Regions from separate parts of the Streptomyces sp. NBC_00104 genome, predicted to be linked through region 1. Evidence: riboswitches for the same ligand, from Rfam matches in the RefSeq annotation. Region 1 holds a riboswitch; each other region holds the start of a gene.
The links. Region 1 has a riboswitch for thiamine pyrophosphate ahead of OG272_RS35195 (thiamine ABC transporter substrate-binding protein). Riboswitches for the same ligand answer to the same signal wherever they lie in the genome.
Positions count from the first base shown of each region.

Region 2: another riboswitch for thiamine pyrophosphate. It lies ahead of thiO (glycine oxidase ThiO); the one in region 1 lies ahead of OG272_RS35195 (thiamine ABC transporter substrate-binding protein).
Region 3: another riboswitch for thiamine pyrophosphate. It lies ahead of thiC (phosphomethylpyrimidine synthase ThiC); the one in region 1 lies ahead of OG272_RS35195 (thiamine ABC transporter substrate-binding protein).

Region 1 covers NZ_CP108215.1:7,974,666-7,984,910, forward strand. The annotation lists gene tsf (translation elongation factor Ts) at 16-852, shown strand; gene pyrH (UMP kinase) at 1,049-1,810, shown strand; gene frr (ribosome recycling factor) at 1,966-2,523, shown strand; gene OG272_RS35180 (phosphatidate cytidylyltransferase) at 2,523-3,641, shown strand; gene OG272_RS35185 (hypothetical protein) at 3,747-3,923, shown strand; gene rlmN (23S rRNA (adenine(2503)-C(2))-methyltransferase RlmN) at 3,975-5,081, shown strand; TPP riboswitch at 5,197-5,304, shown strand; gene OG272_RS35195 (thiamine ABC transporter substrate-binding protein) at 5,398-6,483, shown strand; gene OG272_RS35200 (ABC transporter permease) at 6,459-8,156, shown strand; gene OG272_RS35205 (ABC transporter ATP-binding protein) at 8,156-9,190, shown strand; gene OG272_RS35210 (maleylpyruvate isomerase family mycothiol-dependent enzyme) at 9,202-10,056, shown strand; gene OG272_RS35215 (LAETG motif-containing sortase-dependent surface protein) at 10,131-10,245, opposite strand, start outside.
Region 2 covers NZ_CP108215.1:2,946,015-2,956,259, forward strand. The annotation lists gene OG272_RS12730 (helix-turn-helix domain-containing protein) at 1-264, opposite strand, end outside; gene OG272_RS12735 (FAD-dependent oxidoreductase) at 371-1,597, opposite strand; gene OG272_RS12740 (hypothetical protein) at 1,630-2,013, opposite strand; TPP riboswitch at 2,066-2,177, shown strand; gene thiO (glycine oxidase ThiO) at 2,175-3,350, shown strand; gene thiS (sulfur carrier protein ThiS) at 3,347-3,565, shown strand; gene OG272_RS12755 (thiazole synthase) at 3,570-4,364, shown strand; gene pknB (Stk1 family PASTA domain-containing Ser/Thr kinase) at 4,528-6,444, shown strand; gene OG272_RS12765 (deoxyribonuclease IV) at 6,719-7,609, shown strand; gene OG272_RS12770 (sulfite oxidase-like oxidoreductase) at 7,652-8,299, opposite strand; gene bfr (bacterioferritin) at 8,475-8,954, shown strand; gene OG272_RS12780 ((2Fe-2S)-binding protein) at 9,001-9,243, opposite strand; gene OG272_RS12785 (class II 3-deoxy-7-phosphoheptulonate synthase) at 9,393-10,245, opposite strand, start outside.
Region 3 covers NZ_CP108215.1:5,612,099-5,622,343, forward strand. The annotation lists gene OG272_RS24720 (IS481 family transposase) at 1-952, shown strand, start outside; gene hisC (histidinol-phosphate transaminase) at 949-2,028, opposite strand; gene OG272_RS24730 (LacI family DNA-binding transcriptional regulator) at 2,441-3,553, shown strand; gene OG272_RS24735 (metallophosphoesterase family protein) at 3,752-4,846, shown strand; gene OG272_RS24740 (hypothetical protein) at 5,030-5,908, shown strand; gene thiC (phosphomethylpyrimidine synthase ThiC) at 6,142-7,968, opposite strand; TPP riboswitch at 7,961-8,117, opposite strand; gene OG272_RS24750 (YibE/F family protein) at 8,189-9,685, shown strand; gene OG272_RS24755 (SsgA family sporulation/cell division regulator) at 9,716-10,153, opposite strand.

The DNA.
Region 1 (10,245 bases):
AGAGATTCACAGATCATGGCGAACTACACCGCCGCCGACGTCAAGAAGCTCCGTGAGCTCACCGGCGCCGGCATGATGGACTGCAAGAAGGCGCTGGACGAGGCCGAGGGCAGCGTCGACAAGGCCGTCGAGGCCCTGCGCATCAAGGGCCAGAAGGGCGTCGCCAAGCGCGAGGGCCGCTCCGCCGAGAACGGCGCCGTGGTCTCCCTCATCGCCGACGACAACACCTCCGGTGTGCTGGTCGAGCTGAAGTGCGAGACGGACTTCGTCGCCAAGGGCGAGAAGTTCCAGGCCGCCGCCGCCGCGATCGCCGAGCACGTCGCCAAGACCTCCCCGGCCGACCTCGAGGCCCTGCTCGCCTCCGAGATCGAGGCCGGCAAGACCGTCCAGGCGTACGTCGACGAGGCCAACGCCAACCTCGGCGAGAAGATCGTCCTCGACCGTTTCGCGCAGTACGCCGACGGTTTCGTCTTCTCCTACATGCACCGCACCATGCCCGACCTGCCCCCGCAGATCGGTGTCCTGGTCGAGCTGGACAAGGCCGACGCCGCCGTGGCCAAGGGCATCGCCCAGCACATCGCCGCCTTCGCGCCGAAGTACCTCTCCAAGGAGGACGTGCCGGCCGACGTCGTCGAGTCCGAGCGCCGCGTCGCCGAGGAGACCACCCGCGCCGAGGGCAAGCCCGAGGCCGCCCTGCCGAAGATCGTCGAGGGTCGCCTCAACGGCTTCTTCAAGGACGCCACGCTGCTCGGCCAGCCGTACGCGCTGGACAACAAGAAGTCCGTCCAGAAGGTCCTGGACGAGGCCGGTGTCACCCTGAAGCGCTTCACGCGCATCAAGGTCGGCATCTGAGTCCGTTACGCGACGGGCGCCCGGCCCCGATAGGGTCGAGTGCAGTCGTTCGCGTACGCACGCCACGTGCGCGCGTGACGCGCGACGGACGACAGCGGATCTGACGAGGAGGCCATTGCCGCGCATGGGATGCGAACACCACCCCACCGGCAATGGCCTTCTTCGTATGTGCGACACGTAAAGAGGCGAGATCTCCATGACCACCAAGCCCGAGAAGAGCGACGCAAGCAAAGCGGAACGCGGCCGGTTCATGCTGAAGCTGTCCGGAGAGGCGTTCTCCGGGGGCGGTGGCCTCGGCGTCGACCCGGACGTGGTGCACGCCATCGCCCGGGAGATCGCGGCCGTCGTACGCGACGGAGCAGAGATCGCCGTCGTCATCGGCGGCGGCAACTTCTTCCGCGGCGCCGAACTCCAGCAGCGCGGCATGGACCGGGCCCGCTCCGACTACATGGGCATGCTCGGCACGGTCATGAACTGCCTCGCCCTCCAGGACTTCCTGGAGAAGGAGGGCATCGACAGCCGCGTCCAGACCGCCATCACCATGGGCCAGGTCGCCGAGCCGTACATCCCGCTCCGCGCCGTGCGCCACCTGGAGAAGGGCCGTGTGGTCATCTTCGGCGCCGGTATGGGCATGCCGTACTTCTCCACCGACACCACCGCCGCCCAGCGCGCTCTGGAGATCGACGCCGAGGCGCTGCTGATGGGCAAGAACGGCGTGGACGGGGTCTACGACTCCGACCCCAAGACCAACCCGGACGCGGTCAGGTTCGACTCCCTCGGCTACGGCGAGGTCATCACCCGCGAGCTCAAGGTCGCCGACGCCACCGCGATCACGCTCTGCCGTGACAACAAGCTCCCGATCCTCGTGTTCGAGCTTCTCAAGGAGGGCAATATCGCGCGGGCCGTCAAGGGTGAGAAGATCGGCACTCTCGTGGGTGATCAGGGAAGCCGGGCCTGACCGGGTCCTTCCCCTGCCCGGGGGACGGAGCCTGACCAAGGGATGGACAATGTCCTGCCGGTCCGGAACCGTGCAGGAACAAGACGCGACGCAGCCGGCCGCCGACCAGACCAAGTACAGCTGCCGGGCCTACTCAAGACACGCAGGAGCAAGTGGTGATCGAAGAGACCCTCCTCGAGGCCGAGGAGAAGATGGAGAAGGCCGTCGTGGTCGCCAAGGACGACTTCGCCGCGATCCGCACCGGTCGTGCGCACCCGGCGATGTTCAACAAGATCGTGGCCGACTACTACGGTGCGCTGACGCCGATCAACCAGCTGGCCTCGTTCTCGGTGCCGGAGCCGCGCATGGCCGTGGTGACCCCGTTCGACAAGACCGCCCTGCGCAACATCGAGCAGGCGATCCGCGACTCCGACCTGGGCGTCAACCCGAGCAACGACGGCAACATCATCCGAGTGGTGTTCCCCGAGCTGACCGAGGAGCGCCGCCGCGACTACATCAAGGTCGCGAAGAGCAAGGCGGAGGACTCCAAGGTGTCCATCCGCTCGGTCCGCCGTAAGGCCAAAGACGCGATCGACAAGCTCGTCAAGGACGGCGAGGTCGGCGAGGACGAGGGCCGTCGTGCGGAGAAGGAGCTCGACGACACCACCGCGAAGTACGTCGCCCAGGTGGACGAGCTGCTCAAGCACAAGGAAGCGGAGCTCCTCGAGGTCTGATGAACGACTCTTCCTGGGGGGCGCCGTCACAAGCCGGGTACTGGGCGCCGACCGACCGGGGACCTGTCCAGGGGCATGCCCCGGCGGGTCCCCCGTACGATGCGCCTGAGGCCCAGCAGACTCGCCCCATGCCCATCGTGCCCGACGTACCCGCGCATGGCGGGGACCAGGACGACGACCGGGGGGCCGCTCGGCAGGCCGGTCCCCCGTTCCGCGACGAGACGCCGTCGGCGCACCCCTACGGGGAGGCGCCGCAGAAGCCGGAGCCCATGCCCGACGCCCCGCAGCCCGCCCCGCAGAAGAAGAGCGCGGGCCGTGACCTCGGCGCCGCCATAGGGGTCGGCGTCGGGCTCGGCGTGGTCATCGTCGCGTCGCTGTTCATCGTCAAGGCGGCCTTCGTCGGCGTGATAGCGGTGGCCGTGGTGGTCGGGCTGTGGGAGCTCACCTCGCGCCTGCAGGAACGCAAGGGCATCAAGGCGCCCCTCGTTCCGCTCGCGGTCGGCGGGGCCGCCATGGTCGTCGCCGGGTACGTGCGCGGGCCCGAGGGCGCGTGGGTGGCCATGGCGCTCACCGCGCTCGCCGTCCTTGTCTGGCGGATGACGGAACCGCCGGACAACTACCTCAAGGACGTCACCGCGGGGGTCTTCGCGGCCTTCTACGTGCCGTTCCTGGCCACGTTCGTCGCGCTCATGCTGACCGCCGACGACGGGCCGCAGCGGGTTCTGGTGTTCCTGTTGCTGACCGTCGTCAGTGACACGGGCGCGTATGCCGTCGGCTGGCGGTTCGGCACGCACAAGCTCGCGCCGCGCATCAGCCCCGGCAAGACCCGTGAGGGACTGCTCGGCGCGATCGCCTTCGCCATGGTCGCCGGCGCGCTGCTCATGCAGTTCGTCATCGACGGCGGTGCGTGGTGGCAGGGCCTGCTCCTCGGTCTCGCCGTCGCCGCCAGCGCCACGCTCGGCGACCTCGGCGAGTCCATGATCAAGCGGGACCTCGGCATCAAGGACATGGGCACGCTCCTGCCGGGCCACGGCGGCATCATGGACCGCCTGGACTCCCTCCTCCCGACCGCCCCGGTGGTCTGGCTGCTGCTGGTGCTGTTCGTGGGCTCCGGCTGACAGACGCGTTGATGGTGTCGTGGGCCCCCGTCCGGTTCGCCGGGGTGGGGGCCCCTTTCCGTGGTCCTTCGGACGGTCGGGCGGGAGTCGATAGAGTCCGCGTTCATGGGGAGAGCACGGGTGGGCGAGGACGGCAGGTACCACGGTGATCTGCCCTGCCGGTGGTGCGAGACGCTGATCGACCAGGCGGGCCGACGCAGACCGCGCCTGTACTGCCGTATGTCCCATCGCTGGAAGAACTACGGCGCGTGGATCGTGGGCGTGGTCGGCGGAATCCTCTGACCTCTCGACCGGCTCGGGTCACACGATTCGATCTGCGACACTGGGAGGGTTATGCCTGCACCCGGAGAACTCACATTCGTCGCCCCCCGCGGAGCCAAGAAGCCGCCGCGGCATCTTGCTGATCTTTCGCCTGTGGAGCGTAAGGAGGCTGTTGCCGCGATCGGGGAGAAGCCGTTTCGCGCCAAGCAGCTCTCGCAGCACTACTTCGCGCGGTACGCGCACGACCCGGAGCAGTGGACCGACATCCCCGCGGGCGCGCGTACGAAGCTTCAGGAGGCGTTGCTTCCGGAGCTGATGACGGTCGTGCGGCATCTGTCGACCGACCAGGAGACCACGCGCAAGACGCTGTGGCGGCTGTTCGACGGGACGCTCGTCGAGTCGGTGCTGATGCGGTACCCGGACCGGGTCACCATGTGCATCAGTTCGCAGGCCGGGTGCGGGATGAACTGTCCCTTCTGCGCGACCGGGCAGGCCGGGCTCGACCGGAATCTGTCGACCGCCGAGATCGTCCATCAGATCGTCGACGGGATGCGGGCGCTCAGGGACGGCGAGATCCCCGGTGGGCCCGCGCGGCTGTCCAACATCGTCTTCATGGGGATGGGGGAGCCGCTCGCCAACTACAACCGGGTCGTGGGGGCCATCCGCCGCCTCACCGATCCGGAGCCGGACGGGCTCGGGCTCTCGCAGCGCGGGATCACCGTGTCGACGGTCGGGCTCGTGCCCGCCATCCATCGGTTCTCCGACGAAGGGTTCAAGTGCCGGCTCGCCATCTCGCTGCACGCGCCCGACGACGAGCTGCGCGACACGCTCGTACCGGTGAACACGCGGTGGAAGGTGCGCGAGGTCCTGGACGCAGGCTGGGAGTACGCGGCCAGGTCCGGGCGGCGGCTGTCGATCGAGTACGCGCTCATCCGGGACATCAACGACCAGGCGTGGCGCGGTGACCGGCTGGGCCGGCTGCTCAAGGGCAAGCCGGTGCACGTGAACCTGATTCCGCTGAACCCGACACCGGGGTCCAAGTGGACGGCCTCCCGGCCCGAGGACGAGAAGGCGTTCGTCGAGGCCATCGCGGCCCACGGCGTGCCGGTGACCGTCCGGGACACCCGGGGGCAGGAGATCGACGGGGCGTGCGGTCAGCTGGCGGCCACCGAAAGGTAGGCGGCCACCGAAAGGTAGAGCGACCGGTGGCGTGACCTGGCGCGACGGACGGTCGTGGCCACCGGCGGGAGTCGGAATCCGGCCACGGGGTACGCTGACCTCCGTACACATCTTCATATTCCGACAGGGGAGCGCCACAGCGCTGAGAGTGCGGCAAGCGGGCCGCAGACCCTCTGAACCTCGCCCAGGTCATTCTGGGTAGGAAGTTCGGTCTTCACTCAAGCTGTTGCGCCCTGCCCGGGAGCCGGAGGAACCTCCGACGGTCCCCGGGCAGGGCCGCGTCTCTTCCTGGTCACGCCCAGGAGGAATCGATTCAGTGCACATCACCAAGAAGGCAACGGTTCTGGTCGTAGGGCTGGGCCTCGTCACGCTGTCCGCGTGCGGGTCGTCCGGATCGGGCGGCAGCGGCAGCGGGGCCGACTCCAAGACCGTCACCCTCGTCAGCCACGGCTCCTTCGCCTACTCGAAGGACGTGCTGAAGGCGTTCGAGAAGGAGTCCGGGTACAAGGTCAAGGTCCTCAAGAGCGGGGACGCGGGGCAGGCCGTCAACCAGGCGATCCTGACCAAGGACAACCCGCAGGGCGACGTCTTCTTCGGCGTCGACAACACGCTGCTGTCCCGCGCGCTCGACAACGGACTCTTCCAGCCGTACGAGGCGAAGGGGCTCGACAAGGTCGGCGCCGAGTACCAGCTCGACCAGGACGAGCATCGGGTCACGCCCATCGACTCCGGTGACATCTGCGTCAACTACGACAAGGCGTACTTCGAGAAGAACAAGATCGCGCCGCCTCGGTCGTTCGACGATCTGATCAAGCCCGAGTACAAGGACCTCCTCGTCACCGAGAACGCCTCCACCTCCTCGCCGGGGCTCGGGTTCGTCCTCGGTACGGCCGCCGAGTACGGCGACGACGGCTGGGAGGGCTACTGGGAGAAGCTCAAGGCCAATGGCGTGAAGGTCGTCGACGGCTGGGAGCAGGCGTACTACCAGGAGTTCTCCGGGTCGACGGACGGCAAGAAGGCCGGCGGCGACCGGCCGCTCGTCGTGTCGTACGCCTCCTCGCCGCCCGCCGAGGTCGTCTACGCGGACCCGAAGCCGAAGACCGCGCCCACCGGGGTCGCGACCGGCACCTGCTTCCGGCAGATCGAGTTCGCGGGGCTGCTGAGCAACGCGAATAACGCCGAGGGCGGCAAGGCGCTGATCGACTTCCTGATCTCGAAGGAGTTCCAGGAGGACATGCCGCTCAACATGTTCGTGTACCCGGTGGTCGAGGGGGCGTCCGTGCCCGCCGAGTTCACCGAGTACGGGCCCGCGGCGAAGGACCCCGAGACCATGGCGCCGGAGAAGATCGCCGAGAACCGTGACCAGTGGGTCAAGTCGTGGACCTCGCTCGTACTGAAGTAACCGAAGCGACCAAGGAGGCCGTGGCCGCACCGCGTGGACCCCGTCGGTCGGGGAGCGCGGCGCGGCTCGGGCTCATGGTGCTGCCCGTCGCCTTCTTCGGGGTCTTCTTCGCCTATCCCGTCGCCGCGATCGTCGTCCGGGGGCTGAAGGCCGACGGGACCTGGGACCTCGGGCGGATCGGGGAGGTGCTCGCGGACTCCGGGATCCGGCACGTGCTGTGGTTCACCACCTGGCAGGCGCTGGTCTCGACCGCGCTCACGCTGCTGATCGCGCTCCCCGGCGCGTATGTGTTCGCGCGCTTCGATTTCAGGGGCAAGGACATTCTGCGGGCGGTCGTGACCGTGCCCTTCGTGCTGCCGACCGTGGTCGTCGGCACGGCGTTCCTGGCGCTGGTCGGGCGCGGCGGACTCTTCGACGAGCTGTGGGGCGTAAGGCTGGACACCACGGTGTGGGCGATTCTGCTCGCGCATGTGTTCTTCAACTACGCGGTCGTGGTACGGACCGTCGGCGGGCTGTGGGCGCAGCTCGACCCGGGGCAGGAGGAGGCGGCGCGGATGCTCGGGGCGTCGCCGCTCGCGGCTTGGCGGAGGGTCACGCTTCCGGCGCTCGCACCCGCCGTGGCCGCCGCGGCGCTGATGGTCTTCCTCTTCACCTTCACCTCCTTCGGTGTGGTGCAGATCCTCGGTGGGCCGACCTTCTCGACGCTCGAAGTGGAGATCTACCGGCAGACCTCGGAGATCTTCGACCTCGCGACGGCCGCCGTGCTGACACTCGTGCAGTTCGTCGCGGTCGGGTGCATCCTCGCCGTGCACGCGTGGACCGTACGGCGACGGGAGACCGCCCTGCGGCTGGTGGACGCGTCACTCACCTCCCGACGTCCTCGTGGGGCGGGGCAGTGGGCGCTCCTGGGCGGGGTCCTCGCCACCGTCGTCGTGCTGATCCTGCTGCCGCTGGGCGTGCTGGTGGAGCGGTCGCTCGACGCGCCCGGCTTCGGCTACTACAAGGCGCTGACCAGTGACGACAGCGGGATCTTCCTGGTGGCGCCGATCGAGGCGGTCGGCAACTCGCTCACGTACGCGCTCGCCGCGACCGCCATCGCCCTGGTCATCGGAGGGCTCGCCGCCGCCGCGCTCACCCGGCGGGCCGGCCGTCTCGTCCGTGGCTTCGACGCGCTGCTGATGCTGCCGCTCGGGGTGTCCGCGGTGACCGTCGGCTTCGGCTTCCTGATCGCGCTGGACGAGCCGCCGCTCGACCTGCGGTCGTCGTGGATCCTGGTGCCGCTCGCCCAGGCCCTGGTCGGCGTCCCCTTCGTCGTACGGATCATGCTGCCCGTGCTGCGCGCGGTGGACGAACGGCTGCGGGAGGCGGCGGCCGTGCTCGGGGCGTCGCCGTGGCGGGTGTGGCGTGAGGTCGATCTGCCGATGGTGCGGCGGGCGCTGCTGGTCGCGGCCGGGTTCGCCTTCGCCGTGTCGCTCGGGGAGTTCGGGGCGACCGTGTTCATCGCGCGCGCCGACAACCCGACACTGCCCGTCGCGGTGGCACGGCTGCTCGGGCGCCCCGGGGACCTCAACTACGGCCAGGCGATGGCCCTTTCGACGATTCTGATGGTGGTGTGCGCGGGCGCCCTGCTGGTGTTGGAGCGCCTCCGCCCCGATCGCACGGGGGAGTTCTGATGTTGCTCAGGCTTGAGGACGCGACCGTACGGTTCGACGGGCGGCCCGTGCTCGACGCGGTCGGTCTGGAGGTCGCCGAACACGAGGTCGTGTGTGTGCTGGGGCCCAGTGGCAGCGGCAAGTCGACGCTGCTGCGGGTGGTCGCGGGTCTCCAACCGCTCGACGCCGGGCGGGTGTTGCTCGGCGGACGGGACCAGCGGGGCGTGCCCGCCCACAAGCGCGGTGTCGGCCTGATGTTCCAGGACCACCAGCTGTTCCCGCAGCGGGACGTGGCCGGCAATGTCGCCTTCGGGCCCCGCATGCACGGCGCGGCGAAGGACGAACGTGCCGTACGGGTACGGGAGTTGCTGGAGCTGGTCGGGTTGCCCGGGGCCGCGCGCCGACGGGTCGGGGAGTTGTCCGGCGGTGAGCAGCAGCGGGTGGCGCTGGCCCGCGCCCTCGCTCCGCGCCCCCGGCTGCTCATGCTGGACGAGCCCCTCGGCCAGCTGGACCGCTCGTTGCGGGAGCGGCTGGTCGTCGAACTCCGGGAGCTGTTCGGGGAGTTGGGGACGACCGTGCTGGCGGTCACGCACGATCAGGGGGAGGCCTTCGCGCTGGCCGACCGGGTCGTGGTGATGCGGGACGGGCGGATCGCCCAGTCCGGTACGCCTCTTGAGGTGTGGCAGCGGCCGGTGGACGAGTTCGTGGCCCGTTTCCTCGGTTTCGACAACGTGGTCGACGCGACCGTGACGGGGGCGATCGCGGCCACGGCGTGGGGCAAGGTGCCGGTGCCCGAGGGCGCGCCGCAGGGGGCGTGCGCGCTGCTCGTGCGGCCCGCCGGCGTACGACTGGTCGACGTGGCCGACGGGCTTCGCTGCACCGTGGCCGCGCGTACCTTCCGGGGCACCCATGTCGCCGTGCACCTCCAGCCCGGGGGCGCGCCGCGTCTGGAGGCGGCGTGCGCGCTGCGGGACGCGCCGGAGCCCGGGGCCGAGGTCGGCGTGAGCTTCGACGCGACCGAAATCGTCGTGCTGGGAGCCGGTCCCGCCGCATAAGGTGCGGCACCATGGCGATAGGTACGCGAGAACCCCAGGCCCGGCATGACCGCTACTGCGCCGAGATCGAGCTTCAGGTACGGCGGTTGAGGGACATCGTGACCTCGGGAGCCGATCTGTCGGCGACCGTGCCGACCTGCCCCGACTGGTCGCTGGAACAGCTACTGAGGCACACCGGCGGCGCCATGCGCTGGGTCGAACTGAACGTACGGACCTGGTCGGAGGAAGAGGTGCCCGAGGCGGACGTCCCGCTGTGCGAGGGCCCGGAGAAGCAGGGGGACCCGGTCGCGCTGGACGCCTGGCTCGCGGAGACCGGCGAGATGACCGTGGCCACGCTGCGCGAGGCGGGGCCCGAGGCGCCGGTGTGGTCATGGGGCTGGGAGCACAGTGCGGGGTTCTGGGCCCGCCGGATGGCCCATGAGCAGGTCATTCACGGGGCCGATGCCGCGCTCACCGTCGGGCGGCCGGTCGAGGTGGCGCCGGAGATCGCCGCCGACGCGATCGACGAGTGGCTGGAGATCGTCGAGTTCGTGCAGCGGACCATGCCGCACGACGCGGCGGCCGAACTGCGCGGCCCGGGACGGACCATCCATCTCCATGCCACGGACACGTCCGCGGAGGTGAACGTCGAGCGACGCGAGGAGGGGGTCCCCTCGCCCGAAGAGTGGGGGAGGGTGGTCGAGCTGACCGAGGACGGCGTGCGCCGGCGCCGTGGCCACGAGGAGGCGACGGTCGCGCTGCGCGGGCCGCTCACCGAGGTGCTGCTCGCCTTCTATCGCCGACTGCCGCCGGACGGTGGCGAGTTGGAGGTGTTGGGCGACCGCGGGCTGCTGGACTTCTGGCTGGAGCGGGCGACGTTCGGGTGAGTGCGAGGCAGTGCCCGGCGTGTGGCCCGTACCCTCGGTGAGAGGTACGGGCCACAGCCCTGAGGCAGCGGCGATCAGCGTGTGGAGGCCCCACGCCGCCGCATGCTGTAGTACACGGCACCTGCGCCGAGGGCGACCAGGGCCGCCGCGGCACCGGCGATCGTGCCGGTGTTGGAGTCGCCACCGGTC
Region 2 (10,245 bases), 5.0 Mb from region 1:
CCACTCCAGCATCTCTTCGTCGGTGAAGCCGTCGTCCCTCAGCAGGGTCAGGGTGCCGGACAGGCCCTTGACCACCTTGTCCCCGTCGATGAAGGCGGCGGGGACGTGCAGCGCGCGGTTCTCACCACGGCGTACGGCGATGAGCTGGCCTTCCTTCACCAGCTGCCGCACGCGGGTCACCTCGACGTCCAGCATCTCTGCGATGTCGGGGAGGGTCAGCCACGCGGGGACGAGAGCATCGATCTTTGCGTCAATCTCGGTCACGTCTCCAAGACTGCCATCTGGGACTGACAGTGGGTAGCCGAGCCCCTCCGACGGGGGCCGACAGGGGGGTGGGGAGTACGCCGGGCGGCGGTGAAAAACGCCTGCGCTACGCCGTCGCCGCCTTCAGGGGCCTGGCCGGGTCCTCCAGCAGCTCCGGGTCCATCGGGGTGCCCGCCTCGATCAGGCGGCGGCCCTGAGCCAGGTCGCGGGGCCGGCCCACGGCGAGCAGGCCGACCAGCCGGCGCTCGCGGAGCCAGCACACCGACCAGGCGGTGCCGGTGGGGTCGCCGCGCCGGACCATGGTGTCGGCGGAGGCGTGGTCGCCCGCGTACTGGACGAAGCGGCCGAACTGTTCGGACCAGAAGTAGGGGACGGGGTCGTAGGGCTCGGGGGTCTCGCCGACGATGTTCGCGGCGACCGTGCGAGGGCCCTGGAGGGCGTTGTCCCAATGGTGGACGAGGAGGCGACGGCCGTACCTGGCCGAGGGGAAGGAGGCGCAGTCGCCGACCGCGTAGACGTCCGGCGCGGAGGTGCGCAGGTGGTCGTCGGCCACCACCTCGCCGTGTGCGCCGAGCTCGATGCCCGAGCCCTTCAGCCAGACCGTCGCCGGGCGGGCGCCGATCCCCACGACGACCGCGCCGGCCGGCACCCGGGTGCCGTCGTCCAGGACGACCGTCCCGGGCTCGACGCGCTCCACGCGCGCGTGGGTGCGCAGCGTGGTCCCGCTGTCGGCGTACCAGGCGGCCATCGGCGCGGCCACCTCCGCCGGCAGGGCGCCCGCGAGCGGGCGGTCGGCCGCCTCGACGACCGTCACCGCGCAGCCCGCCTCGCGCGCGGCCGTGGCGAACTCGGCGCCGATCCAGCCCGCGCCCACGACCACGATGTCGTGCTGCCGGGCCAGTACGGGCCGCAGCCGCTCGGCGTCGTCCAGGGTCCGCAGGAGATGCACCCCGGGCACTCCCTCGGCGCCCGGCAGCCGGATCGGTTCCGCGCCGGTCGCGAGGACGAGGAGGTCGTACGGGACGGGCCCGGCGGCCGTGTCGAGTTCGTGGTCGGCGGGGCGCAGGCCCGACACCTCGCGGCCCAGCCGGAGTTCGATGCCGAGCGCCTCGAAGTCGACGTCGAAGGCGGAGCCCTCGGCCTTGCCGAGCAGCACGGCCTTGGAGAGCGGCGGCCGGTCGTACGGCTGGTGCGGCTCGGCGCCGATCAGTGTCACGTCGCCGGTGAAGCCCTGTTCGCGCAGGGCGACCGCGGTCTGCACCCCGGCCATGCCCGCGCCCACGACGACCACGCGCCGCGCCGACCCGCCCCTTTGCTGCGTCTGCTCGCTCACCTGATCACCATAGACAACTGACGTTCGGTCAGTCAGCGGGTGGGTCGGCGGTCGCTTTCCGTGAGCCGCCCCACGGTCTCGTCGACCTGCTCCACCACGCTCGTCCCGCTGCCCGGTCGCGACTCCCACTCCCAGGTCTCCTCCAGGCGGACCCGCCCGTCGGGGAGCTCGGAGACCTGGGACACACAGTGCCCGGACGCGGTGGTCCCGTCGGTCTTCAGCTGCACGTACCGGAAGTCCAGCCGGTCCCCCGCGCGCGTGCCCACGAGGTGACCGCGTACGACGTCGCCGCCCGCGTACTCGGCCCAGATCTCGCCGTCCTTCTCGTGGTACGCGAACCGGGTGCGGGTGCCCACCTGACCTGGGGCTTGGTCCGCGACGGGGGCGAGGACGAGACCGTCGAGCGAGCGGGGCATGAGCGGAGGCTCCCTTACTGGGACGATCGGCGAGGGCTAGGGTGGGCCACCGTAGAGCACTCGCGGGAGCCCGGACGCACCGGGCTGAGAGGGAGGCTGGCGGCCTCCGACCGTACGAACCTGATCCGGGTCATGCCGGCGAAGGGAGGGGCTGGACGCCCATGTCGCGTACGCACACGTCAGACGTCCTCGTCGTGGGGGGCGGAATCATCGGGCTCGTCACGGCGTGGCGGGCCGCGCAGCGCGGGTTCGCCACGGCCGTGGTCGATCCCGAGCCCGGCGGCGGGGCGGCCCGGGTGGCGGCCGGGATGCTCGCCGCGGTCACCGAACTGCACTACGGCGAGCAGACACTGCTGGGGCTCAACCTGGAGTCCGCGCGCCGCTACCCGGACTTCGCGGCCGAGCTGACGGAGGAGACCGGTCTCGACCTCGGTTACCGCCGCTCCGGCACGCTCGCGGTCGCGCTCGACGCCGACGACCGCGCCCATCTGCGCGAACTGCACGCCCTGCAGCGCCGGTCGGGCCTGGAGTCGGAGTGGCTGAGCGGACGTGAGTGCCGCCGTCTGGAGCCGATGCTCGCGCCGGGCGTGCGCGGCGGACTGCGGGTCGACGGGGACCACCAGATCGACCCGAGGCGGCTCTCCGGGGCCCTCGTCGCGGCCTGCGTGCGCGCCGGGGTGGTGTTCCACCGGGCCTGGGCCGACGAGCTGTCGGTGGTGCGGGAGCGGGCCGCCGGGGTCCGGACCGGCGACGGTGACCAGGTGGCGGCCGGGCAGGTCGTCCTCGCCGCGGGCAGCCTCAGCGGGCGGCTCGCCGGGGTCCCGGAGGAGGTGCTGCCGCCGGTGCGGCCGGTGAAGGGGCAGGTGCTGCGGCTGACCGTGCCGAAGCCGTACGCGCCCTTCCTGAGCCGTACCGTGCGGGCCGTGGTGCGTGGCAGTCACGTCTACCTGGTGCCCCGCGAGAACGGCGAACTCGTCGTCGGCGCGACCAGCGAGGAGCAGGGCTGGGACACCACGGTGACCGCCGGCGGGGTGTACGAACTGCTGCGGGACGCCCATGAACTCGTCCCCGGGATCACCGAACTCCCGCTCACCGAGACCCGCGCGGGCCTGCGCCCCGCCTCCCCCGACAACGCGCCCCTCCTCGGCCCGACCGGGCTCGACGGCCTGCTCCTCGCCACCGGCCACTACCGCAACGGGGTGCTCCTCACCCCGGTGACCGGCGACGTCCTGGCCCATGTGCTGACCACCGGTGAACTGCCGGAGGAGGCCCGTGACTTCACGCCGCTGCGGTTCCGCGCCGGCGCGGCCCGCGAACTCCTGGAGCAGCCCGTATGAACACCACCGGGACGCTGACCGTCCTCGTCAACGGGGAGCGGCGGCAGATCGCTCCCGGCACGGCCCTCGACGCGCTCGTGCGGACGCTGACCGCGTCCCCCGCCGGTGTCGCCGCCGCGCTCAACGAAACCGTCGTCCCGCGCGCGCGGTGGACGACCACCGCCCTCTGCGAGGGGGACCGTGTCGAGGTCCTCACCGCCGTCCAAGGAGGCTGATCCCATGGCAGACGACCCCTTCGTCCTCGGCGGCACGACCTACTCGTCCCGCCTGATCATGGGCACGGGCGGCGCGTCCAGCCTGGACGTCCTGGAGCGCGCTCTGGTGGCCTCCGGCACGGAACTGACGACGGTGGCGATGCGTCGCGTGAACGCGTCCGTGCACGGCTCGGTCCTGTCGGTGCTCGACAGGCTCGGCATCCGGGTCCTGCCCAACACGGCCGGCTGCTTCACCGCGGGCGAGGCCGTGCTGACGGCCCGCCTCGCACGCGAGGCGCTGGGTACGTCCCTGGTCAAGCTGGAGGTCATCGCCGACGAGCGCACGCTGCTGCCCGATCCGATCGAACTGCTCGACGCCGCCGAGACGCTCGTCGACGACGGTTTCACCGTGCTGCCGTACACGAACGACGATCCCGTCCTCGCGCGGAAACTGGAGGACGTGGGCTGCGCCGCGATCATGCCGCTCGGGTCGCCCATCGGGTCCGGGCTCGGCATCCGCAACCCGCACAACTTCCAGCTGATCGTCGAGCACGCGCGGGTGCCGGTGATCCTCGACGCGGGCGCCGGTACGGCGTCGGACGTCGCGCTCGCGATGGAGCTGGGGTGCGCCGGTGTCATGCTCGCCTCCGCCGTGACCCGGGCCCAGGAACCGGTCCTCATGGCCGAGGGCATGCGGCACGCGGTGGAGGCGGGTCGGCTGGCCCACCGCGCGGGCCGCATCCCCCGCCGCCACTTCGCGGAGGCGTCGTCACCGGGCGAGGGACTGGCGCGGCTGGATCCGGAGCGCCCGGCGTTCTGAGTCGAACCTCACGCCACTCCACTCTCACTCGAACAACCGAACGAGCTCGGCCGAACACCCGCCTGTCACAGCCCTCCGATCTCGGTCACAGCTCTGCTGCAGTACGTCTCGCGTGCCACGGAACCTTAGGGGCCCGTCAGCGGCGGCTCGTACACTCACCTGCGTGGACACGACCCTTCAGGACCCGCTTGTCGGCCATGTGCTCGACGGCCGGTATCGAGTCGAGGCGCGGATCGCGGTCGGCGGGATGGCCACGGTCTACAGGACCGTGGACACCCGCCTCGACCGCGTGCTCGCGCTCAAGGTGATGCATCCGACGCTGGCCGCGGACCGGACGTTCGTCGAGCGGTTCATCCGTGAGGCCAAGTCGGTGGCACGGCTGTCCCACCCGAACGTGGTGGGGGTCTACGACCAGGGCACCGACGGCTCGTACGTCTACCTCGCGATGGAGTACGTCGCCGGCTGCACCCTCCGTGACGTGCTGCGCGAGCGCGGGGCGCTGCAGCCCCGGGCGGCGCTGGACATCCTGGAGCCGGTGCTCGCCGCGCTGGGCGCCGCGCACCGCGCCGGGTTCGTGCACCGGGACATGAAGCCGGAGAACGTGCTGATAGGGGACGACGGCCGGGTCAAGGTCGCCGACTTCGGGCTCGTACGGGCCGTGGACACCGTCACCAGCACCACCGGCACCGTCCTCGGCACCGTCTCCTACCTCGCCCCCGAGCAGCTGGAGCACGGCACGACCGACACCCGCGTCGACGTGTACGCGTGCGGCGTGATGCTCTACGAGATGCTCACCGGCGGCAAGCCGCACTCCGGGGACTCCCCCGCGCAGGTGCTCTACCACGCGCTGCACGACGACGTGCCGCCGCCGTCGGCCCTCGTACCGGGGCTGGCGTACCAGCTGGACGAGCTGGTCGCGTCGGCGACCGCCCGCAATCCGGAGCTGCGGCCGTACGACGCCGTAGCGCTGCTCGCGCAGACACTGGAGGCTCGGGCCGGGCTGAGCGGCGAGCAGCTGGACGCGGTGCCGCCGCAGGCGACGGCCGACGGCCACGACAGCGCCGAGGACCGGACCAGCGTGATCCCGCGCTCGCTGTCCGTGTCGCGGTCGGTGGCCACGGACCCCGACCAGCTGAACCGTACGAGCCGGTTCGCGTCGCCTCCGCCGCCGCCCCGGCGCACCCGCAACTCCCCCGCGCCCCGGCGTGGACTGTGGGCGGTCGTCGTGGCCGTGCTGCTCGTCCTCGGTGTGGGCGGGGGTGTCTGGTACATCAACTCCGGCCAGTTCACGCAGGTCCCGGCCGTGCTGCAGCAGAGCCGGGCGGACGCGACGAAGCGGCTCGAAGGCGCCGGCCTGGAGGTCGAGGTCAAGCAGGCGTTCAGTGACACCGTCAAGCGCGGCAGAGTGATCAGCACCGACCCGGCGCCCGGGGAGCGGATCCGGGACAACGAGACGGTGACGGTGACGCTCTCCAAGGGCCCGGAGACCGTGAAGGTGCCCGATCTGAAGGGCTACCGGCTGGACCTCGCGAAGACCCGGCTGAACGGCGCCGGGCTCGAACCGGGCCTGGTGACGCGGGAGTTCAGCGACGAGGTCATCCGGGGCCAGGTGATCAGCACCCAGCCGGGCTCCGGCACCGAGGTCTCCTCGGGCTCGGCCGTCAGGATCGTGGTCAGCCGGGGCGCCCCGGTGGAGGTGCCCGAGCTGTCCGGTGCCTCGGTCGAGGACGCCAGGGCCGAGCTGGAGGAGGCGGGCCTCAAGGTGAAGATCGCCTCGAAGCAGGTCAACTCCGAGTTCGAGAAGGGGCTCGTGGCCGAGCAGTCGCCGGGCGCGGGCAAGCAGGTCGGCACGGGCGACACCGTCACCCTCACGATCTCCAAGGGGCCCGTCATGGTCGAGGTCCCGGACGTCGTGGGCGACAGCGTCGACGAGGCGACCCGGAAACTGCGGGCCGCCGGCTTCGAGGTCGAGGAGGACCGGGGCCTGCTCGGGCTCTTCGGCGACGAGGTCAGGAGCCAGTCGGTGGACGGCGGCGACACCGCGGCCAAGGGCTCGAAGATCACGATCGAGATCCGCTGACGGAAGCCGGCCGTTCGGGACCGGCGGACCGGCGGACCGGCGGACCGGCGGACCGGGGCAGGCTGTCGGCCCGGCCGACCACGGTCGGCCGGGCGGGAGTTGCAGAGGTGTGAGTCGTCAGGGGCGGGAGTCGTCAGAGGCGTGAGCCGTCAAGGGCGGGAGTCGTCAGAGGCGGGAGTCGTCAGAGGCGGGAGTCGTCAGAGGCGGGGGTGCCGGGCGGCGGCTGTCGAAGCCGCCGGTCGAATGCCCCCGGCCGCATGACACCCTTGGTGCCGTGAGCACTCAGCAGTCGCCCGACCTCCCCGGACCGTCCCGCAACCCCGTCGGCGGTCATGTCCCCGTCGCCGGTGGTCTGAACTCCGTCGGGCTGACGTACGCCCGTGATCTGAAGGCCGAGACGGTTCAGGTCTTCGTCGCCAATCCGCGCGGCTGGGCGACGCCTGCCGGGAATCCCCGGCAGGACGAGGAGTTCCGGGCCGCCTGTGCCGAGGAGTCGATCCCCGCGTACGTGCACGCGCCGTACCTGATCAACTTCGGGTCGCACACCGAGGCGACGGCGGAGAAGTCCGTGGAGTCGATGCGGCACTCGCTGCGCCGGGGCCGGGAGATCGGCGCGCTCGGGGTGGTCGTGCACACGGGGAGCGCGACCGGCGGACGGGACCGGTCGGTGGCGCTGAAGCAGGTGCGCGAGTATCTGCTGCCGCTGCTGGACGAGTTGACCCACGACGACGACCCGTATCTGCTCCTGGAGTCCACGGCGGGCCAGGGGGCCTCCCTCTGTTCACGCACCTGGGACTTCGGGCCGTACTTCGAGGCGCTGGACGCCCACCCGAAGCTCGGCGTCTGCCTGGACACCTGCCACATCTTCGCGGCGGGGCACGACCTGACCGGGCCCAGCGGGATGCACCGGACGCTGGACCTGCTGGTGGACACCGTCGGCGAGGGCCGGCTGAAGCTGATCCACGCCAACGACTCCAAGGACGTGGTCGGCGCCCACAAGGACCGCCACGAGAACATCGGGTCCGGTCACATCGGCGAGGACCCGTTCCGCGCCCTGATGACCCACCCCGCGACCGCGGGCGTTCCCCTGATCATCGAGACACCGGGCGGCAAGGAGGGCCACGCCGCGGACGTGGAACGCCTGAAGAAGCTCAGGGACGGCTGACGCCGCCGACGCCGGATCAGCGGGTGGGCCGACCGAGCGGGATCAGAGCTCGGGCCCGTCGCCCGGCTCCTCCTGGTAGGAGTAGCGCTGTTCCTGCCAGGGGTCGCCGATGTTGTGGTAGCCGCGTTCCTCCCAGAAGCCGCGGCGGTCGGCGGTCATGTACTCGATGCCGCGGACCCATTTCGGGCCCTTCCAGGCGTACAGGTGGGGGACGACGAGGCGGAGGGGGAAGCCGTGTTCGGCGGTGAGGAGTTCGCCGTCCTTGTGCGTGGCGAAGATCGCGCGGTCGTCCGCGAAGTCGGCGAGGCGGAGATTGGAGCTGAAGCCGTACTCCGCCCACACCATCACATGGGTGACCTCGGCGGCGGGCGGCGCGGCTTCCAGGATCGTACGGGCCGGAATGCCACCCCATTCCGCGCCGACCATGCTGAACTTCGTCACGCAGTGCAGATCGGCCACGACCGAGGCGTACGGCAGAGCGGTGAACTCGTCGTGGGTCCAGGAGTACTTCTCGCCGTCGGCGGTGGCGCCGAAGACCCGGAAGTCCCAGCGCTCGGGACGGAACTTGGGGACGGGCCCGTAATGCGTGACCGGCCAGCCGCGCTGGAGCCGCTGTCCCGGCGGAAGCTGCGACGGCGCCGCGTTCTCAGATGCGCGATCTCCTGATTCGCGTCCCACCGGCTGACCCATGACTCCATCCTGACAGACCTCGGGTGGTGCACATGACCAGGGTCCACCCGACTCGGACATTTGGAACTAAGGCTGCACTTACTTACTAAGCTTGCACTTACTGGACGATCTTCGGCAGCGGTGCAATCATCGCGGCGCAACCTCCTCATTCCCCGCTTGGTAAGGAGCTTCCGCGATGCAGGGCGACCCCGAGGTCATCGAATTCCTCAACGAGCAGCTGACCGCGGAGCTCACCGCGATCAACCAGTACTTCCTGCACGCGAAGATGCAGGAGAACTTCGGCTGGACGAAGCTCGCGAAGTACACGCGTCACGAGTCGTTCGACGAGATGAAGCACGCGGAGGTGCTCACCGACCGGATCCTGTTCCTGGACGGGCTGCCGAACTACCAGCGGCTGTTCCACGTCCGGGTGGGCCAGACGGTCAAGGAGATGTTCGAGGCCGACCGGCAGGTCGAGGTCGAGGCGATCGACCGCCTCAAGCGCGGCATCGAGGTGATGCGCGCCAAGGGTGACGTGACCTCCGCGAACATCTTCGAGTCGATCCTCGCGGACGAGGAGCACCACATCGACTACCTCGACACCCAGCTGGAACTGCTGGAGAAGCTCGGCGAGGCGCTCTACATCGCGCAGCTGATCGAGCAGCCGGAGAGCTGAGCCCCGGAGAACCGGGTACGGTCGGTTACGGCCGGGTCGCCGAGGGCTACGCGGCTTCCTCGAGTTCGTCGAAGTCGGAGAGCACCGACTGTCCCTGGTCGACCGGCTCACGGCGCGGGCACGCGCCCCTGCCGAGGATCGCCTGGATCCGGCGGACGCATGAGCCGCAGTCCGTGCCCGCCTTGCAGGCGGAGGCGATCTGGCGAGGAGTGCAGGCACCGTCCGCCGCGTGCTTCTTGACCTGCTGCTCGGTGACGCCGAAGCAACTACAGACGAACACGCGGTTCACCTCCCGCCGGGATCGATAACGTGGCGTCGCCATCCCGATGATCGGTGAGGCTAACCTAACCTTACCCGGCGGGCCGGAACCGCAACAGTGGAGTGGGGCCCGGATCGTATGTGATCCGGGCCCCACTCCACTGCGCTGTCACGGCGTCGCTAGTCCCGGTACAGCTCCGCCACCAGGAACGCCAGGTCCAGGGACTGGCTGCGGTTGAGCCGGGGGTCGCAGGCGGTCTCGTAACGCTGGTGCAGGTCGTCGACGAAGATCTCGTCGCCGCCGCCCACGCACTCGGTGACGTCGTCACCGGTGAGCTCCACGTGGATGCCGCCCGGGTGGGTGCCGAGGCCCTTGTGGACCTCGAAGAAGCCCTTGACCTCGTCGAGCACGTCGTCGAAGCGGCGGGTCTTGTGGCCGGAGGCCGCCTCGTAGGTGTTGCCGTGCATCGGGTCGGTGATCCACGCGACGGTCGCACCCGAGGCGGTGACCTTCTCGACCAGCTCGGGCAGCTTGTCGCGGACCTTGTCCGCGCCCATGCGCACGATGAAGGTGAGGCGGCCCGGCTCGCGGTCCGGGTCGAGGCGCTCGATGTACTGCAGCGCCTCCTCGGCCGTGGTCGTCGGGCCGAGCTTGATCCCGATCGGGTTGCGGATCTTCGACGCGAACTCGATGTGCGCGTGGTCCAGCTGGCGGGTGCGCTCACCGATCCACACCATGTGCGCGGAGACGTCGTACAGCCGGCCCGTGCGCGAGTCCACGCGGGTCAGCGCCGACTCGTAGTCGAGCAGCAGCGCCTCGTGCGAGGAGAAGAACTCGACGGTGCGGAACTCCTCCGGGTCGGCCCCGCAGGCGTGCATGAAGTTCAGCGCGTTGTCGATCTCGCGGGCGAGCTGCTCGTAGCGCTGGCCGGACGGGGACGACTTCACGAAGTCCTGGTTCCAGGCGTGCACCTGGCGCAGGTCGGCGTAACCGCCGGTGGTGAAGGCGCGGACCAGGTTGAGCGTGGAGGCG
Region 3 (10,245 bases), 2.4 Mb from region 1:
GCCCCACCGTAATGCACCCCTGACCGAGACCGGCCGTCTGCGTCTGGCCCGCTGCGTGGTCGAGGACGGCTGGCCCCTGCGCCGGGCCGCCGAACGCTTCCAGGTCTCGCCGACCACCGCCCGGCGCTGGGCCGACCGCTACCGCCGACTCGGCGAGGCAGGCATGGCCGACCGCTCCAGCCGTCCCCACTCCAGCCCGCGCCGCACCCCGACCCGCACAGAACGGCGGATCATCAAGGTCCGCGTGCTGCGCCGCTGGGGACCGGCCCGCATCGCGCACCTGCTCGGCCTGGTGCCCTCGACCGTGCACCGCGTGCTCACCCGCTACCGGCTGGCCCGCCTGACGCACCTGGACCGGACCACCGGCCGTGTCATACGCCGCTACGAACGCGACAGGCCAGGCGAGCTGGTGCACGTCGACATCAAGAAGCTCGGCAACATCCCCGACGGCGGCGGACACAAGATCCTGGGCCGCCAAGCGGGCCGCAAGACCCGCTCGAACGCCGGCTACAGCTACCTGCACACCGCCGTCGACGACCACTCCCGCCTCGCCTACAGCGAGATCCTCACCGACGAGAAGAAAGAGACCGCCACCGGCTTCTGGACCCGCGCCCAGGCGTTCTTCACGGCGTGCGGGATCACCGTCGAACGCGTCCTGACCGACAACGGCTCCTGCTACCGCTCACGCGACTGGCGCGACCTGCTCACCACGGCCGGGATCACCCACAAGCGAACCCGGCCCTACCGGCCGCAGACGAACGGCAAGGTCGAACGCTTCAACCGCACCCTGCTCGACGAGTGGGCCTACGCCCGCCCCTACCGCTCAGAAGCCGAACGACGCGACGCCTTCCCCGACTGGCTGCACACCTACAATCACCACCGCGGACACACCGCGCTCGCAGGCAAACCACCCGCCAGCCGCGTCCCCAACCTCACAGGGCAATACAGCTAGAGCTCCTTGCGGAACCCTTCCGTCACCTTCAAGAAGATGTCATTCCCCTCGGTCTCGCCGATCGTCACGCGCACACCCTCGCCCGGGAACGGCCGCACGACGACACCGGCCTGCTCGCACACACCGGCGAACTCGACCGTGCGCTCCCCCAGCCGCAGCCACACGAAGTTCGCCTGCGTCTCCGGAACCGTCCAGCCCTGGGCTCGCAACGTCTCGACAACCCGGTTCCGCTCGCAGACCAGCGAACCGACCCGGCCGATGAGCTCGTCCTCGGCGCGCAGAGAGGCGACCGCGGCGTCCTGTGCGAGTTGGCTCACACCGAACGGCACGGCCGTCTTGCGCAGGGCGGCCGCCACCGGTTCGTGGGCGATCGCGAAGCCCACCCGGAGTCCCGCGAGGCCGTATGCCTTGGAGAAGGTGCGCAGCACACAGACGTTCGGGCGCTCGCGGTAGAACTCGACGCCGTCCGGCACCTCGGCATCCCGCACGAACTCGCGGTACGCCTCGTCCAGCACCACCAGCACATCACCGGGCACCCGGTCGAGGAACCGCTCCAGCTCGGCCCGGCGGACGGCCGTCCCGGTCGGGTTGTTCGGATTGCAGACGAAAATCAGCCGGGTCCGGTCGGTGATCGCGTCCGCCATCGCGTCCAGGTCGTGCACGTCCCCCGGCGTCAACGGCACCTGCACGGACGTCGCGCCGCTGATCTGCGTGATGATCGGGTACGCCTCGAACGACCGCCAGGCGTAGATCACCTCGTCACCAGGCCCCGAGGTCGCCTGCAGCAGCTGCTGGGCGACACCGACCGAGCCGGTACCCGTGGCCAGGTGCGTGACCGGCACCGCGAAGCGGTCCGCGAGCTCGCTCATCAGTCCCGTGCACGCCATGTCCGGGTACCGGTTGAAGGACGCGGCCGACCCGGTCACGCTCTCCAGCACCCCGGGCAGCGGCGGATAGGGATTCTCGTTGGAGGACAGCTTGTACGCCACCGGGCCGCTCGCCGCGGCCGGCTTGCCGGGCTTGTAGGTGGGGATCCCCTCCAGCTCGGCTCGCAGCTTGGGGCTCGTCTCGCTCACCGCAGTCCTCCTCGTCGACGTAATGCTTCTCACCTTATGAGGATTCGGCGCCCCTGCGAATGGCCTGTGGACAACCGCGTCCGTCCCGCATCCACACCTCTGCTGTCACACCAGCCCCACGGGCATCAGCACACGAAGGGGTACGAATCAGGGGGCGTGCCGTTCGCGGACGCACGCGCCGGTGGCTCACGCCGTAGCGCGCATCACCCGTGCAGGTGAGTTGAGACCTCTTCGAAACATCAGCTACTTGGCAGGCCTATGCGCGCCGACAAGTCACGTAGTGCCATTGGATCGTTCAACTCCCTTACAATCCAAGGCACTTGCCCCTGTATGACCTTGCAGAAACGTGCCTGTCAACGAGTGCATATGCGTCCGCACTACCCCACCGCATGAGCCCTACTATCGGCTCGCCATGACAGCAGCAGGGAAGCACCAGGTGAGCCGCGCGGAAACTCCCCGCCGAGGCACCCGGTCGGGCCGGGCGGGCATCCGGGACGTGGCCGCCGCCGCCGGAGTCTCCATCACGACCGTTTCCGACGCCCTCAACGGCAAGGGCCGGCTCCCGGACGCCACCCGACGCCATGTACGCGAGGTCGCCGACCGACTTGGCTACCGCCCCTCGGCGGCGGCCCGAACCCTCAGAACCGGCAAGTCAGGCCTCATCGGCCTGACCGTGACCACATACGGGGATGAACCTTTCACCTTCACCGAGTTCGCGTACTTCGCGGAAATGGCGCGGGCCGCCACCTCGGCCGCGCTGGCCCGGGGCTACGCCCTGGTCATCCTCCCCGCGACCTCGCGGCACGACGTGTGGTCGAACGTCGCCCTGGACGGCACCGTGGTCATCGATCCCTCGGACCACGACCCGGTCGTCAGCGAACTGGTCCGCCAGGGCTTACCGGTGGTCTCCGACGGCCGCCCGGCCGGCTCGCTGCCGGTCACCGCGTGGGTCGACAACGACCACGAGGCCGCCGTCCTCGGCATCCTCGACCACCTGGCCGCCGCGGGAGCACGGCGGATCGGGCTCCTCACGGGCACGACGACGGACACGTACACGCATCTCTCCACCACCGCGTACCTGCGCTGGTGCGAGCGAGTGGGCCAGGATCCGGTGTACGAGGCCTACCCGGCGCACGATCCGTGCGCCGGAGCCGTCGCCGCCGACCGGCTGCTGGCCCGGCCGGACCGCCCGGACGCGGTCTACGGCCTCTTCGACCCGAACGGCACCGACCTGCTGGCCGCGGCCCGGCGGTACGGCCTGCGCGTCCCCGAGGACCTGCTGCTCGTCTGCTGCAGCGAGTCCGCCGTGTACGCGACCACCGAGCCGCCGATCACCACGCTCTCGCTCAAGCCTCGCCGGATCGGCACGGCGGTGGTCCAGCTCCTCATCGACGCCATCGAGGGAGTCGAATCGGACCAACCGGTCGAGCAGGTGATACCGACGGAGCTGATCGTGCGGACCTCGTCCGAGCGGCGTCCACCGCGTACGACGGTCAGCCCGCCACGATCACCCGAAGAGGGTTGACGCCCGAGCTGAGGATCCGAACGGGAATTGGGCGGGAGAGCCCCGCCCAATTCGGGAGAAAACCGCGGCGAACTGGGGCCCTGCGCCATTTCACCACCCCTGGGTCATCACATGGCGCGATCCGCATTCCTATGATGGGCGCACACACCGTGGGCCGCTGCGACCAGGCAGTCCGATGCGGTGCAGATGCGGGCGATGGTGGTGGAGGGGTCGATGACTCAGGGGGCCGGTCAGGGACCCGAGGTGCGGACGCCGACGGTGCGCGATTTCCGCGTGCCCGCGTACGTCCACGAGGCCGGTCCGTACGGCCACACCGCAGACCCCGGAGAGGCCTCCAGGCCCTCCGAGGAACCCGAGGGCTACCCCGAGGGATACACCCCGACCCAGCGGGACCTTCCGGTGATCAAACGGGGTGACACGCTCCAGGTCGTGATCGACCCGGAGACCGCGGAGGCCGAGCAGTCCTCCGCCCGGCCGGGTCCGCTCTTCGTCGTCGGGGACGTCCACGGCTACCTCGACGAACTCCTCGCCGCACTGCGCGAGAAGGGCCTCGTCGACACCGCGGGCAACTGGTCGGCGGGCACCGCCCGGCTCTGGTTCCTCGGAGACTTCACCGACCGGGGCCCGGACGGCATCGGCGTCATCGATCTCGTGATGCGCCTGTCCGCCGAGGCCGCCGCAGCAGGGGGCTACTGCAAGGCCCTCATGGGCAACCACGAGCTGCTGCTGCTCGGCGCCAAGCGGTTCGGCGACACCCCCGTCAACTCCGGCGCGGGCACCGCCACCTTCCAGGCCGCCTGGCTCCTCAACGGCGGCCAGAAGACCGACATGGACCGCCTCCAGGACCACCACCTCCAGTGGATGGCCCGCCTGGACGCCATGGAGGAGGTCGACGGCCACCTCCTGGTGCACTCCGACACCACGGCCTACCGCGACTACGGCGACTCCATCGAGGCGGTCAACGACACCGTCCGCGAGACGATCACGCGCAACGACCCGGACGAGGTCTGGGACCTCTTCCGCAAGTTCACCCGGCGCTTCTCCTTCCGCGACGAGGGCGGCGCCGATGCCGTGCGCTCACTGCTGGAGACCTACGGTGGCACTCGCATCGTCCATGGTCACAGCCCCATTCCGTACCTCCTGGGCGAGGTCGGCTCGGAGGACGGCGAGGACCGCTCGGGCCCCTCGGTGAACGGACCGTACACGTATGCGGACGGTCTGGCCGTCGCCATGGACGGCGGCGTGACCATGGCCGGAAAGCTGCTGGTCCAGGAACTCCCGTTGCGTAGCTGAGCCTTCAACGGGCAGGCGTCCCCCGTCGGAAGACTTGGCTGGCCAGGGGCCAATTTCTTCAAACCCCCTGTCACCGCCTGCCGTCACCGCTCTACCATCGGCTTATCCGTAGCAGGCTCCCCTCCGTTTCTGCCCGACGGCTCGTCAGCATGCCGAGCCACAAGCCCTACGGAGCATCGGGGGATGCACATGAACAGCGTTCCGCAGCACCTGCTCAGTGAGGACCGCCAGGAGTACGAGCGGATCCTCGGCGAGGCGCTGCGCTCCGCACCACAGCGCCCGGAATTCGCCGCCGGCCTCCAGCGGCTCAACCGCGAACAGCTGCGCACCATGGCTCTCAACGCCACGGCGATCATCACCGCCGCCGCGACGACCGAATACCAGTACTACGTCAAGGTCCGCGACGAATTCCGCAACCCGCCGTCGACCACCACGCCCGCCCGTGAGGGGACGGCGTCCGGGTCCAGCGAACCGGACGGCACCGCGGTGGGACTCGCCGCCACCGTGGGCGAGGTCACCGAGGCCGTCGGCGCGGGCGCCGGTGCCATAGCCACGGTGCTCGCTCCCGTCCTCGCCGGAACCGCCGCAGTGCTCTTCCTGCTCGTGGGGTACGTCATGAAGGTGCTCGACCCCGAGCGCGCGATCGCCGAGACCCTCCTCACCACGGGGTGGGTCTTCGGCGCGGTCACGGCGGCGGCGATCCTCGTGGCCGCGATCGGCCTCCTGCTCACCGCCCTGCGCAACAACGCCACCGCCCTTCTGGACGACGGAGCGCGCAGCGAGCTGAACGAGGAGGTGACCCGGGCCAGGGAAGCCTGGTGCGAGGCTCTCCTGGAGCGCGGCATCCTGCCGTTCCTCCGCGATGCCCTCGCCAACCCGGGCCCGGCGGTGCTGAGCGAGCCGGACCAGCCGGCCCGGCCCAGCCGCATGCCCCACCTCGGTTACAACCGCCCGAGCTTCAGCAGCAGCCCGGACAGCGGCGGCGCCGGCTCCCGCCCCAGCTACAGCAGCCCGGACTTCTCCAGCCCGGACTTCGGCGGGCCGGAGCACCAGCCCGAGTAGCACCCGGGCTGCGGCCGCCACCCGGAAGCAACCGGGCTTCGGCGGCCATCTGGCACGCCCCCGGCCCGCGGGCCGGAACAGGCCCCACGGCACCGCCCAACCCGCGGCGGCGGGCTCTCCCGGCAACCGGCCGGAAGAGCACCGCTCGTCGCACAGGCAGCAGTTCGCCGCACGAGCGGTGGCGGCCGCGACCGGACCACTTCGCCGCCCATGGCTTTCGGCGGAGGTGCGCCTCAGTCCGCCATCGGCAGATAGACCCGGTTCCCCGCCTCCGCGAACTCCTTGGACTTCTGGGCCATACCCGCCTCGATCTCGGACCGGGAACCACCGTGTTCACGACGGATGTCCTGGGAGATCTTCATCGAGCAGAACTTCGGTCCGCACATGGAGCAGAAGTGGGCCGTCTTGGCCGGCTCGGCCGGGAGCGTCTCGTCGTGGAACTCACGAGCCGTGTCGGGGTCGAGGGCCAGGTTGAACTGGTCCTCCCAGCGGAACTCGAAGCGGGCGTCCGACAACGCGTCGTCCCACTCCTGTGCGCCCGGATGTCCCTTGGCGATGTCCGCCGCATGAGCCGCGATCTTGTAGGTGATGACGCCGGTCTTCACGTCGTCACGATTGGGCAGTCCCAGGTGCTCCTTGGGCGTGACGTAGCAGAGCATCGCTGTGCCCCACCACGCGATCATCGCGGCACCTATGCCTGAGGTGATGTGGTCGTACGCCGGCGCGACGTCCGTGGTCAGCGGGCCGAGCGTATAGAACGGGGCCTCATCGCAGATCTCCTGCTGCAGGTCGATGTTCTCCTTGATCTTGTGCATCGGGACATGTCCCGGGCCCTCGATCATGGTCTGTACGTGGAAACTCTTGGCGATCGTGTTGAGTTCCCCGAGCGTGCGCAACTCCGCGAACTGCGCCTCGTCGTTGGCGTCCGCGATGGAGCCCGGCCGAAGGCCGTCACCGAGGGAGTACGTGACGTCGTAGGCGGCGAGGATCTCGCACAGTTCCTCGAAGTTCTCGTAGAGGAACGACTCCTTGTGGTGCGCCAGGCACCAGGCCGCCATGATCGAGCCGCCGCGCGAGACGATGCCGGTCTTGCGGTTCGCGGTGAGTGGCACATACGCGAGGCGCACGCCCGCGTGGACCGTCATGTAGTCCACGCCCTGTTCGGCCTGCTCGATGACCGTGTCCTTGTAGATCTCCCAGGTCAGCTCCTCGGCCTTGCCGTCGACCTTCTCCAGCGCCTGATAGAGCGGCACCGTGCCGATGGGGACGGGGGAGTTGCGCAGCACCCACTCGCGGGTGGTGTGGATGTTCCGGCCGGTGGACAGGTCCATGACCGTGTCGGCGCCCCACCGGGTCGCCCAGGTCATCTTCTCGACCTCCTCCTCGATGGAGGAGGTGACCGCGGAGTTGCCGATGTTGGCGTTGACCTTCACCAGGAACCTCTTGCCGATGATCATCGGCTCGATCTCCGGGTGGTTGACGTTCGCGGGCAGTACGGCCCTGCCCGCCGCGATCTCCTCGCGGACGACCTCCGGCGAGATGTTCTCCCGTACGGCCACGTACTCCATCTCGGGGGTGATCTCCCCGCGTCGTGCGTACGCGAGCTGGGTCACCGCCCGGCCGTCACGGCTACGGCGTGGCTGGCGCGGCCGCCCCGGAAACACCGCGTCGAGGTTGCGCAGCCCGCCACGCGGCGAGGTGTGCTTGACCCCGTCGTCCTCGGGGCGGACAGGACGGCCCGCGTACTCCTCGGTGTCTCCCCGGGCGATGATCCAGTTCTCGCGGAGGGGGAGGAGTCCCCGCCTGACGTCGGTCTCCGTTGTCGGATCGGTATACGGGCCGGAGGTGTCGTACAAGGTGACGGACTGCCCGTTGGTGAGGTGCACCTGGCGGACCGGCACCCGCAGATCGGGGCGCGAGCCCTCGATGTACGCCTTGTGCCAGCCGATGGACTTCCCGGCCTCCAGAGGCTGTTCGCCCTGGTTCGTTTCGCCCTCGGACGCGGTGGATACCCCGTCTGTCTGGCTGGAGGCAGGCGTGCGTGTGTCCTCGATGGTCATGAGACCTACTCCCTACGCCGGCATTACCCGGTAACAGGTTCAGCGGTCGACGCAGCGATTTCCGCCCGACGATGTTCCACGTGAAACATCGCGTCTGCGGAGGTCAGCGCCCTCTCAGCCCGGTGCTCCGAGCTCCCGCGTGTGCAAAGGTGCCTCCACGCTAGCGGCAGATGTGGCGCGGTGAACAGTGCGCATCGCTCGTTCTTGCGATGATCGGTCGGTGACCACGACGCAGCAGCCCCCGCCTCCGCCCCCCGAGCGACCCCACGGCCATGGCCCCGGAAACGGTCATGGGCACGGCTCCGACGGTGGCCATGGATACGGTTCCGGGGGCGGCCACGGCCCCGGAGACGGTCATGGATACGGTTCCGGAGGCGGTCATGGCCCCGGTGACGGACATGGCCAAGGCCCGTCCTCCGGCGGCGGCCACTCCCACAGTCACAGCCATGGCCCCGCCGCGCCCGTTTCGCAACATCTGCGCAAGGTCATCGCGGCGGTGCTGATCCCCTTCGCGACCGCGGTCGTCGTGGGCCTCGTCGTGCTCTGGCCCGGCGGCGCCCCGGCACACGAGCGCACCGGGGTGGGCTTCGACCGGCAGACGCAGCAGGCCACCGTCACCAAGGTCGACGAGGTCGACTGCTCGTCGGTGAACGCCTCGGGTGTCCCCCCGACCGGCGACACGTCCACCGCCGAGGGCTCATCCGCCCAGCAGCAGGCGAACGGCACCTGCAAGAAGGCCACGATCCGAGTCGATACGGGCGACGACAAGGGCCGTACGTTCACGGAGATCGTTCAGCCGGACCAGTCACGGCAGTTGGAGCAGGGCCAGGAGGTCGTGGTCGCCTACGAGCCCGCCGCGCCCAAGGACCTGCAGTACTCGGTCACCGACGTGAACCGGAAGTTCCCGATGGCGCTGCTCGCCGGGATCTTCGCGCTCGCCGTCGTGGTGGTGGGCCGACTGCGTGGCCTCATGGCCCTGGTGGCACTGGCCATCAGCTTCCTGGTGCTGACCCTCTTCATCCTGCCGGCCATCCTGCAGGGCTCGAACCCGCTGGTGGTGGCGGTGGTCGGGGCGAGCGCCATCATGCTGATCGCTCTCTACATGTGCCACGGGCTCTCGGCCCGGACATCCGTGGCGGTGATCGGCACCCTGATCTCGCTGCTGCTGATCGGCCTGCTGGGTTCCGGATTCATCGGCTGGGCCTATCTGACCGGCAACACGGACGACAACACCGGCCTGATCCACGGGCTGTACCCGACGATCGACATGAGTGGTCTGCTGCTCGCGGGCGTCATCATCGGCTCGCTGGGTGTGCTCGACGACGTGACGGTCACGCAGACATCGGCGGTCTGGGAGCTGCACGAGGCCAACCCGGCGATGGGCTGGCGGGACCTGTACCGCGCGGGCATCCGGATCGGCCGGGACCATATCGCGTCGGTGGTCAACACCCTGGTCCTCGCCTACGCCGGCGCCGCGCTGCCACTGCTGCTGCTCTTCTCGATCGCCCAGAGCAGTGTCGGCACGGTCGCCAACAGCGAGCTCGTCGCCGAGGAGATCGTGCGCACGCTCGTCGGCTCCATCGGCCTCGTGGCCTCAGTGCCCGTGACCACCGCGCTGGCCGCCCTGGTCGTCTCGGCCGACCGCCCGGGGGCCCCGGAAGCGGCGGCCGTGCCGGCTCCGGCACGCGGCGGAAAGGGCCGCCGCCGGAAGCGCTGAAGCGTTACGGCACCCCGGCGCCGTAACGGTTCACCCCGCGCTCTGCTCCTCCGCCAGGATGCGGTCCAGAGCCTCGTCGAGCAGCGTGTCGAAGTCGGCGAGGGAACGCTCCTGCCCCAGCGGCACGAGCTTGTCCGTACGGTCCAGGAAGGCCACCAGCGGCGCCGTGCCGACCCGGAACATCGCCTGGTCGGTGCCCACCTGAAGCCGGATCAGGACCTCGCCGAACGTCTCCGGATCGGCGGGCGCGATGTGGACGTCCCCGTCCCCACACGGCCGACCCACGCCGTCGATGAGCAGCTCCCGCCCGAAAGCCCAGGTCACCGGAGCATCACCGGGCAGGTGGAAGGTCAGCCGCACGGCATAGGGATCACAGGTCTCGTAACGCAGCTCCACCGGAATGCGGAAGGAGAGCTCCTCCGAGACCAGGAAGCTCATCATGACCTCTGCCTGTACCGACTCGTGCATCGCCTACCCCGCCGTGTTCGTCGACTGGCCAGGAATCATCCGCCTGACACCCCTGGAAGTTTGCTGAAAGTACACGAGAGATCACAAGGAGT